2 regions of the Streptomyces sp. AgN23 genome follow, and region 1 is predicted to be linked to the other one. Evidence: riboswitches for the same ligand, from Rfam matches in the RefSeq annotation. Region 1 holds a riboswitch; the other holds the start of a gene.
The links. A riboswitch is a leader RNA that binds a small molecule or an ion and turns the genes downstream of it on or off. The one in region 1 is predicted to bind cobalamin.

Region 1 (5,231 bases):
GAGGGCGCCCTGCGGTGTTCCCGGGGGCACAGCTTCGACGTGGCGAAGCAGGGATATGTGAATCTGCTGCGCGGGGCCGCCAAGTTCAGTGCGGACACCGCCGAGATGGTGGCGGCCCGAGCGGACTTCCTGGCCGCCGGTCACTTCGCGCCGATCGCCGGGGCACTGGCCGCGCTGGCGCGCGAGACGGCACCGGCGCCGGCGGGCGGGGACCCCGACTGCGTCGTGGACATCGGCGGTGGCACGGGCTACCACCTTGCCCGGGTGATGTCGGAGTTCCCGGACTCCGAGGGCGTCCTGCTCGACATCTCCAAGTTCGCCGCCCGCCGGGCCGCGCGGGCGCATCCCCGTATCAGCGCGGTGGTGGCCGACGCCTGGGCCGAGCTGCCGTTCGCCGACGGGGCCGCGTCGGTGGTCCTCAACGTCTTCGCACCGCGCAATCCGGCCGAGCTGCGACGGATGCTGCGCCCTGAGGGTGTGCTGCTGGTGGTGACGCCCCGGCCGGACCATCTGCGCGAGCTGGTGGAGGCCCTGGGGCTGCTGCGGGTGGACGAGCAGAAGGACGAGCGACTGGCGGACCGCTTCTCGGCGCATTTCACCGAGGTGGCCCGGGAGCGTTCGCGGAGCACCATGACGCTGGACCATCAGGCCGTGCCGCAGTTGGTGGGGATGGGGCCCAACGCCTGGCACCAGCAGGGCGAGCGGCTGAAGGAGCGCGTCGCGCTGCTGCCCGAGCCCTGTGACGTGACACTGTCCGTCGCCCTCACCGCATACCGTCCGCTGGTCTGACACCACCGCGAAGACGCCCCGGCCCGCCGGGCTCCGCACAGCGCCGTCAGGCCCAGACGGTGTATCCGCCGTCCACCCGGATCGCCTCGATGCCGCTGATGTACCGGGCGCCGCAGCGGTCCTGGGGCAGGACGAGCTGCGGGCCCGCCCGGTCGAGCGGGGTGCCGTCGATGGTGACCGCGAGCAGGACTTGGGCACGGCCGAAGTCCGGGTCGATCTCGGCCCAGGACAGCAGCGCCCGGTGGCCGTCCGCGCCGCGTACGGCGATCAGGAAGCGCAGGCGGTCCTTGCGCCGGGCGGGGTCGAAGGCGGGACCGGCGGAGACCAGGACGTCGTGCAGGAACGGTCCGGTGAAGCGGTGCTGCTGGATGCCGCTGGTGGCACAGTCGAAGCTGACCTGCGCCCGGATTTTCTATTGTCGATAGGCCATGTGCAGGCCCCGCCTCGACCCGGGCGAGGCCCTCGCCCGCCCTCCGCACCGGCGGACGACGGACGGCGCGGCGGCGGATGACCGGAGGCGGATGACCGGACGCGCGCCTTGGGCCGCCCGGACGGCGGCGGGGGTGGGCTTCCGCCATTGGGGGGACGGTGCGGCGCGAACGCCTCACCAAAGGGGCACCATGCATGCGAAGCCGGTCATATCCGGCGGCAGATCCCCAGCAAGGAGTTCCCATGCGTATCCGGACCGCCCTGTCCACGCTCGCCCTCACCGCCGCGTCCCTCGCCGTCGGCGCGGGCGGCGCCCTCGCGGACGACGCACCCGATCTGACCGTCAACAACTCCAGCAACACGACCTTCCCCGGCGTCTGCGCCAGCAACCAGTTCTCGTTCGTCACCGTGCCGGTCAATCTGGCGGGCGGGTCGGACTCCGGCGCGTGCTGACCCGCTGATCTCACTGATGGACGGGGTGCGGCCGGTGCACGGCCCGGGCGGCACCGGCCGTAGCCTCGGCCATCGCGTGTTCCACTTCACCCTCCCGAATACCGGACTGCCCCCTGCACACCGCCGGACGGCCCCGTAGGCTGGCTGGTGCAGCTGGTTCGCCCCGTCCGCCAGGCGGGACGCGTCGCAAGAGGGAACCCGGTGGGAATCCGGGACTGCCCCGCAGCGGTGAGCGGGAACGACCGCCGTCATACGCACTGGGTCCGGTAGAGGGACCTGGGAAGCGACGGCCACTAGGTGTCCTCCCCAAGAGGACGCGCCCGTGAGTCCGAAGACCTGCCATCTGCCCGCGTACGGACGACTCGTGCGCGGACACCCGGTGACCTCGAGGGCGGGTCGGCGTACATTCCGGTCGGACGACCGCGCGCGTGCCGCGCGAGGTCGTGGCGTCCGGTCTGTCACCCTTCGCGCTCTCCTCCCGTCGCCGGGATCTCAGGGATTCATCTCGCGAAGGAGATCTCCGTGACCACCAAGTCCGCAGCCGCGGCAGCACGGGCCACCGTGTACGGCTACCCCCGCCAGGGCCCGAACCGGGAACTGAAGAAGGCGATCGAGGGCTACTGGAAGGGCCGCGTCCCCGCCGACGCGCTCCGGGCCACCGCCGCCGAACTGCGCCGCACCACCTGGCGGCAGCTGGCCGGGGCGGGCATCGACGAAGTTCCCACGGGGGACTTCTCGTACTACGACCATGTGCTGGACACCACCGTCATGGTCGGCGCGATCCCCGACCGCCACCGGGACGCCGTCGCCACCGATCCGCTCGACGGCTACTTCGCGATGGCGCGGGGCACACAGGACGTGGCGCCGCTGGAGATGACCAAGTGGTTCGACACCAACTACCACTACCTGGTTCCGGAGCTGGGCCCGGACACGGTGTTCACGGCCGACTCCGCCAAGCAGGTCGCGGAGCTGACGGAAGCCCTCGGCCTCGGTCTGGCGGCGCGGCCGGTCCTGGTCGGTCCCGTCAGCTACCTCCTCCTCGCCAAGCCCGCCCCCGGCGCGCCCGCGGACTTCGAGCCGCTCACCCTCCTGGACCGCCTGCTTCCGGTGTACGCCGAGGTCCTGGCCGATCTGCGGGCGGCCGGTGCCGAGTGGGTGCAACTCGATGAACCCGCCCTGGTCCAGGACCGCACGCCGGCCGAGCTGAACGCCGCCGGACGCGCCTACCGCGATCTCGGAGCCCTCGCCGACCGTCCGAAGCTGCTGGTCGCCTCGTACTTCGACCGCCTCGGCGAGGCCCTGCCCGTACTGGCCAAGGCCCCGGTCGAGGGGCTGGCGCTGGACTTCACGGAGGCCGCCGCCGCGAATCTGGACGCGCTGGCCGCCGTCGGCGGGCTGCCCCGCAAGCGGCTGATCGCCGGTGTCGTCAACGGCCGCAACATCTGGGTCAACGACCTGGAGAAGTCCCTGGCCAGGCTCGGCACCCTGCTGGGGCTGGCCGACCGGGTCGATGTGGCCGCCTCCTGCTCGCTGCTGCACGTCCCCCTCGACGCGGCGGCCGAGCGGGACATCGCACCGCAGATCCTGCGCTGGCTGGCCTTCGCCCGGCAGAAGACCACGGAGATCGTCACCCTCGCCAAGGGCCTGACCCACGGCACCGACACCATCACCGCCGAACTGGCCGCGAACCGGGCCGCTCGCGCCTCCCGCGCCAACTCCCCCATCACCCGCGACCCGGCCGTCCGCGCCCGCACCGGCGCGGTCACCGAGGCCGACACCCGCCGCGCCCAGCCGTATGCCGAACGCGCCGCGGCCCAGCGCGCCCACCTCCGCCTGCCGCTGCTGCCGACCACCACCATCGGCTCCTTCCCGCAGACCGGCGAACTGCGCACCGCCCGCGCCGACCTGCGCGGCGGCCGGATCGACACGGCCGGGTACGAGGAGCGCATCAAGGCCGAGATCCAGGAGGTGATCTCCTTCCAGGAGCAGACCGGCCTGGATGTGCTGGTGCACGGCGAGGCCGAGCGCAACGACATGGTCCAGTACTTCGCCGAGCAGCTCACCGGCTATCTCGCCACCCGGCACGGCTGGGTGCAGTCCTACGGCACCCGCTACGTCCGCCCGCCGATCCTGGCCGGTGACATCTCCCGCCCCGAGCCGATGACGGTGCGCTGGACCGCCTATGCCCAGTCCCTCACCGACCGCCCGGTCAAGGGCATGCTCACCGGGCCGGTCACCATGCTCGCCTGGTCCTTCGTCCGCGACGACCAACCCCTCGGCGACACCGCCCGCCAGGTCGCCCTCGCCCTGCGCGACGAGGTGGGCGACCTGGAGGCGGCCGGGACCTCGGTCATCCAGGTGGACGAGCCCGCCCTGCGCGAGACCCTTCCGCTGCGCGCCGAGGACCGGCCCGCCTATCTGTCCTGGGCGACCGAGGCCTTCCGCCTCACCACCGGCGGCGTACGTCCCGGCACCCAGATCCACACCCATATGTGCTACGCCGAGTTCGGCGACATCGTCCAGGCGATCGACGACCTCGACGCCGATGTCATCAGCCTGGAAGCCGCCCGTTCCCATATGCAGGTGGCCCGCGAACTGGCCGCCCGTGGCTATCCGCGCGAGGCCGGGCCCGGGGTGTACGACATCCACTCCCCGCGCGTGCCCAGCGCGCCGGAGGCGGCCGAACTGCTCCGCACCGGCCTGAAAGCCATTCCCGCCGAGCGGCTGTGGGTCAACCCCGACTGCGGCCTGAAGACCCGCGGCTGGCCCGAGACCCGCTCCTCACTGCGGAACCTGGTCACCGCGGCCCGTACGGTCCGCGGTGAGCTGCCCGCGTCCTGACCCGGACGACCGGCCGGGGCCGGGGCGTCCACGAAGACGCCCCGGCCCCGGGTCGGGTCAGTGGCTGCCCGCGAGTTCACCGCTGAGCTTGCCGTGGAGATGGGCACTGGGGTCGTTCAGTCCGGTGATCTCGACGGTCTTGCCGCGCTGGGCGTACTTGGTCTCGATCGCATCGAGCGCGGCGACGGAGGAGGCGTCCCAGATGTGGGTGGCGGACAGGTCGATGACGACCCGGTCGGGATCGGTGGCGTAGTCGAACTGGGTGACCAGGTCGTTGGAGGAGGCGAAGAACAGCTCACCGGTGACCCGGTAGACGACCTCGCTGCCGTCCGGATCGACGACCGCGGTCACCTCGGCGAGGTGGGCGACACGCTTGGCGAAGACGACCATGGCGGTGAGGCTGCCCACGACCACGCCGATGGCCAGGTTGTGGGTGGCGACGACCACGGCGACGGTGAGCACCATGACGGTGATCTCGCCCGCGGGCATCCGCCGGAGGGTCCTGGGCGCGATGGAGTGCCAATCGAACGTCCCGAACGACACCATCACCATCACGGCGACCAGGGCGGCCATGGGAAGGTCCGAGACCACCGGCCCGAAGGCGATGCACAGCACCATCAGGAACGCGCCCGCGAGGAAGGTGGACAGGCGGGTGCGGGCGCCGGAGACCCGCACGTTGATCATGGTCTGACCGATCATGGCGCAGCCGCCCATACCGC
Region 2 (5,231 bases), 7.7 Mb from region 1:
TCCTCCGGCAGGGTGCCGGGGAGGACCGTCAGCACCTCCTCGCCCTCCACCAGCGGCGCGCCGAGCCGGGCGGCCGCCGCGCTGACCGAGGTGACCCCGGGGACGACCTCGGTGAGGTAGCGGTCGGCGAGCCGCTTGTGCATGTGCATATACGAGCCGTAGAAGAGCGGATCGCCCTCCGCGAGCACCGCGACCGTGCGCCCCGCGTCCAGATGCGCGGCGAGCCTGGCGGCCGCGTCCGCGTAGAACTCGTCCATCGCGCCGCGATAGCCGCCCGGATGGTCGGTGGTCTCCGTGGTGACCGGATAGACCAGCCGCTCCTCGATGTGGTCGGGCCGCAGATGCCGCTCGGCGATGGAGCGCGCGATGCTGCGCCCGTGCCGGGCGCTGTGGTACGCGATGACATCGGCCTCGGCGATGACCTCCACGGCGCGTACGGTCATCAGGGAGGGGTCGCCGGGGCCGAGCCCCACACCGTAGAGCCGGCCCGTCTGCTGCTCGCTCACTCTTCCTCGCTCGCTATCGCGTTGATCGCGGCCGCGGCGATGGCACTGCCGCCCCGCCGGCCGTGCACCACCAGATGGTCGAGCGCCGCCGGATGCCCGGCCAGCGCCTCCTTGGACTCGGCGGCGCCGATGAAGCCCACCGGCACACCGATCACGGCGGCCGGGCGCGGCGCGCCCGCCCCTTCCGCCCCTCCTTCTTCGAGCATCTCCAGCAGCCGGAAGAGCGCCGTGGGGGCGTTGCCCACCGCCACCACCGCCCCTTCGAGCCGGTCCCGCCACAGCTCCAGCGCGGCGGCGCTGCGCGTGGTGCCCATGCGCCGCGCCAACTCCGGTACGGCGGGGTCCGCGAGGGTGCAGATGATCTCGTTGTCGGCGGGCAGCCGCTTGCGGGTGACCCCGCTGGCGACCATGCGGGCGTCACAGAGCACCGGCGCGCCGGACCGCAGCGCGGCACGGGCGCGGGAGACCACCTCGGGCGTGTACGCGAGGTCCTTGACCAGGTCGACCATGCCGCAGGCGTGGATCATCCGCACCGCCACCTGGCTGACGTCGGCGGGGAGCCCGGCGAGGTCGGCCTCGGCACGGATGGTGGCAAAGGACGCGCGGTAGATGGCCGCCCCGTCCTTCTCGTAGTCGAACACGGTGTCCTCGATCATGTCGTTCCACGGGCCGCCGCGACGGCGCCGGCCAACTGTTCTGCTGTCACATCCGCGCTGTCCGCGCTGTCCGCCTCCGGCGTGTCTCCCCTCACGCCCCGTACGGTGACGCGGTAGTCCGTGTCGCCGGTCGCGAGCGCGTCCACCCAGCGGCCCCCGGGGTGACCGCAGCGCCGTTCACAGCCGGAGACGTACACCGGCAGCGGATCGGGCCCGGCCGGGCCGCCGCCGTACGCCGTGCCGCTCACCGGCCACGGCTTCGCCCCGCCCGCGTCCGCTCCCGCCGGGTTCGCGGCTCCCCGGGCCGTGCCCGAGGTCCCGCGCGCCGGGTCCATGGCCCCCCGCGCCGTGTTCGCGACCATGCATGCCGTGTCGGCCCGCACATCCGCCAGGGACTTGGCGCAGCCCGGCCGTCCCGTGCACGCGCCGACCCCGAGCCACGGAGAGTCCGGCGTGGTCACCAGTCCCGCGTCGGACAGTTCGGCCAAGGCACCGCGCGTGTCGTCCGGGGAGAACCCGGGGAGCACCACGCCGCGCCAGGGTGTCATACGCAGCTCAGCGGCCCCGCTCCGGGAGGCGAGCCCGGCGAGCAGCCGCCACTGTGCGGCGCTCACCCGGCCCAGGGGGAGGGCGACGGACAGCGCGTGACGCCCGTTCGGGCCGGGGACCGGCCCGAAAGCGGGTGGCGTGGCGCGGGCGCGGGGCGCTGGTTCATGCTCCACGGGTACGGCCTCGACGCCCGCGTCGGCGAGTCGCGCGGCCAATCCCTCGGTCGTCACGGCGTGTCGTGCGGGGAGTTCGCGTACCCGCCACGCCCGGGTGCCGCTCTCATGGGCCTTGGCCAGGAACTCCACCGCGGCCAGCGCCGCCGCACGCGGCGCGTCCTCGCGCCGCACCCGGAGACCGCCCCCTGCCGCCGACCCGGCCGTAGGAGACCCCCGCCGCGCTGCCGCGTCCGGGTGTGCCCCCGCCGTCGACGGCGACGGCACACCGGGGCCCGGCAGCGGACCGCCGACCCGTAGCACCGCTCCACCGTCCGGCGTTGCGATCAATGTCACATCCGCGCCCAAGGTGGCCACATCGCCACGCCCATCGTCCAGCGCGAAGAGGAACCTGCCCGACAAGCCCGACAATTCCCCGCCCCTCGTCGGTGCGCCGCCGCACAGTGCGGCGTCCAACTCCCGCACCCACGCCACCACGTCCGCATGCCCCTCGCCGTCCAGGCCGGACAGCGGCGACGCCACGATGTTGCGCACCCGGTCATGGCGGTCGGAGGGCAGCAGTCCGGCCGCCCGTAGCCGGGCCGCCAGTTCCGCGCCGCACCCCGCGTCCAGGCCGCGCACCTGCAGATTGCCCCGTGAGGTGATGTCCAGCCGCCCGTCGCCCAACTCCTCGGCCACCCGCCCCAGCGCCTGTGCCTGACGGGCCGTCAGCAGTCCGCCCGGCACCCGTATCCGGGCGAGCGAACCGTCGTCCGCCGGGTGCAGCCGCAGCGCGCCCGGACAGGCGTCATCGCGCCCGCGCACGGGGGTTTCATCCCCGGATGGGGTGGTTGTCGGGGGGAGGGGCATGGCGGCGAGCATACCGACGATCCGGTCCGGCCCGCCGCCCCGGCCAGGCCGGAACTCACCGTCCCGTGGCAGGTCAGCAACGCTTACTATGCTCAACGGTGGGTCGGTCCCGGCCCGCGATACGCACAAGACGGCACTCACGGTAGGAAGCCGGTGGAAATCCGGCGCGGTCCCGCCACTGTGAGCGCGGCGGCTGCCGAACGGCAGCGGCGGCGCGAGCCAGGAACTGCCGCCGTCTTCAACCCGCCCGGGGCGCGGACCCCGAGGAAGGCATGCCGTCGCATGATTCTGCTGCTGTCGACGTCCGACACCGACCTGCTGAGCGCCCGTGCCGCCACGGGCCCGGTGCCGTACCGCCTCGCCAACCCGGCCCGTCTCGCTCTCGACGACCTCCCCGGCCTCCTCGACGGTGTCGAACTCGTCGTCGTACGGCTCCTCGGCGGCATCCGCGCCTGGCAGGAGGGGCTCGACACGCTGCTCGCGGGCGACCTCCCCGTGGTCGTCCTCACCGGTGAACAGGCGCCCGACGCCCAGCTCATGGAGGCGTCCACGGTCCCGGTCGGCATCGCCGCCGAGGCCCACGCCTACCTCGCCCACGGCGGGCCCGCCAACCTCGACCAGCTCGCCCGGTTCCTCTCCGACACCGTGCTGCTCACCGGCCATGGCTTCGAACCGCCCGCGCCCGCGCCCACCTGGGGTCCGCTGGAGCGCACCGGCCGCGAGGCCGCCCCCGGCGGCGTCACCGGCCCGACCATCGCGGTGCTCTACTACCGCGCCCACCACATGAGCGGCAACACCGCCTTCGTGGAGGCCCTGTGCCGGGCCGTGGAGGACGCCGGTGGCCGCCCGCTACCGCTGTTCGTGGCCTCGCTGCGGGCCCCCGAGCCCGAGTTGATCGAGGCACTCGGCGCGGCCGACGCCATCGTCACCACCGTCCTCGCGGCCGGCGGCACCCGCCCCGCCGAGGCGTCCGCGGGCGGCGACGACGAGGCGTGGGACGCGGGCGCGCTCGCCGCGCTCGACGTGCCCGTGCTGCAGGCGCTGTGCCTGACCTCGTCGCGCGCCGCGTGGGAGGAGAACGACGAGGGGCTCTCCCCGCTGGACGCCGCGACCCAGGTCGCCGTCCCCGAGTTCGACGGGCGGCTCATCACCGTGCCGTTCTCCTTCAAGGAGGTCGACGAGGACGGCCTGCCGGTCTATGCCGCTGACGCCGAGCGCGCCGCGCGTGTCGCCGGAATCGCGGTACGACACGCCCGGCTCCGCCATATCCCCGCCGCCGACAAGCGCCTGGCGCTCGTCCTCTCCGCCTACCCCACCAAGCACTCCCGGATCGGCAACGCCGTCGGCCTCGACACCCCCGCGAGCGCCGTCGCCCTGCTGCGCCGGCTGCGCGCCGATGGCTACGACCTGGGCCCCGAGGACGGGCCGGACGCGCTCCCGGGCCTGGTCTCCGGCGACGGCGACGACCTGATCCGCGCCCTCATCGAGGCGGGCGGCCACGACCAGGAGTGGCTCACCGAGGAGCAGCTCGCCCGCAACCCCGTCCGCGTCCCGGCCGCCGACTACCGTCGCTGGTACGCCGCGCTCCCGCAGGTGCTCCGGGACGCGGTCGAGGAACACTGGGGCCCGCCGCCCGGCCAGCTGTTCGTCGACACCAGCCGCGACCCGGAAGGCGAGATCGTGCTGGCCGCGCTGCGCCGCGGCAATCTCCTGGTGGTCATCCAGCCCCCGCGCGGCTTCGGCGAGAACCCCATCGCCATCTACCACGACCCCGATCTGCCGCCCTCGCACCACTACCTGGCCGCCTACCGCTGGATGGCCACCCCTCGTGCCGACGGCGGATTCGGCGCCGACGCCATGGTCCACCTGGGCAAACACGGCAACCTGGAGTGGCTGCCGGGCAAGAACGCCGGGCTGTCCGCCGCCTGCGGCCCCGATGCCGCGCTCGGCGATCTGCCGCTCATCTACCCCTTCCTGGTCAACGATCCGGGCGAGGGCACCCAGGCCAAGCGCCGCGTCCACGCCACCCTTGTCGACCACCTCGTCCCTCCGATGGCCCGCGCCGACTCCTACGGCGACATCGCGCGGCTGGAGCAGCTGCTCGACGAGTACGCCGCCATCTCCGCGATGGACCCGGCCAAGCTCCCCGCCATCCGCGCCCAGATCTGGACCCTCATCCAGGCCGCCCGGCTCGACCACGACCTGGGCCTGGAGGACCGGCCGGACGACGACGGCTTCGACGACTTCCTGCTGCATGTCGACGGCTGGCTGTGCGAGGTCAAGGACGCCCAGATCCGCGACGGACTGCATGTCCTGGGCACCGCCCCGGCCGGGCCCGCGCGCGTCAACCTGGTGCTGGCCATCCTCCGCGCCCGCCAGATCTGGGGCGGTACGTCCGCGCTCCCCGGCCTGCGCGAGGCGCTCGGCCTGGACGAGTCGGCCGCCACCCGCACCGGCGCCGACGAGGCCGAGGAGCGGGCCCGCGGGCTGGTCCAGGC

Region 2: linked by a shared signal. The riboswitch ahead of cobN (cobaltochelatase subunit CobN) and the one ahead of metE (5-methyltetrahydropteroyltriglutamate--homocysteine S-methyltransferase) in region 1 are both predicted to bind cobalamin.

The regions. Positions count from the first base shown of each region.
Region 1 covers NZ_CP007153.1:1,591,699-1,596,929, forward strand. Annotated here, with positions in the region: gene AS97_RS06930 (putative RNA methyltransferase) at 1-789, shown strand, start outside; gene AS97_RS46950 (hypothetical protein) at 836-1,198, opposite strand; gene AS97_RS06935 (hypothetical protein) at 1,462-1,671, shown strand; cobalamin riboswitch at 1,809-2,030, shown strand; gene metE (5-methyltetrahydropteroyltriglutamate--homocysteine S-methyltransferase) at 2,194-4,512, shown strand; gene AS97_RS06945 (SulP family inorganic anion transporter) at 4,570-5,231, opposite strand, start outside.
Region 2 covers NZ_CP007153.1:9,255,034-9,260,264, forward strand. Annotated here, with positions in the region: gene AS97_RS40235 (precorrin-2 C(20)-methyltransferase) at 1-506, opposite strand, end outside; gene AS97_RS40240 (precorrin-8X methylmutase) at 503-1,162, opposite strand; gene AS97_RS40245 (nitrite reductase) at 1,159-2,745, opposite strand; cobalamin riboswitch at 2,821-2,982, shown strand; gene cobN (cobaltochelatase subunit CobN) at 3,016-5,231, shown strand, end outside.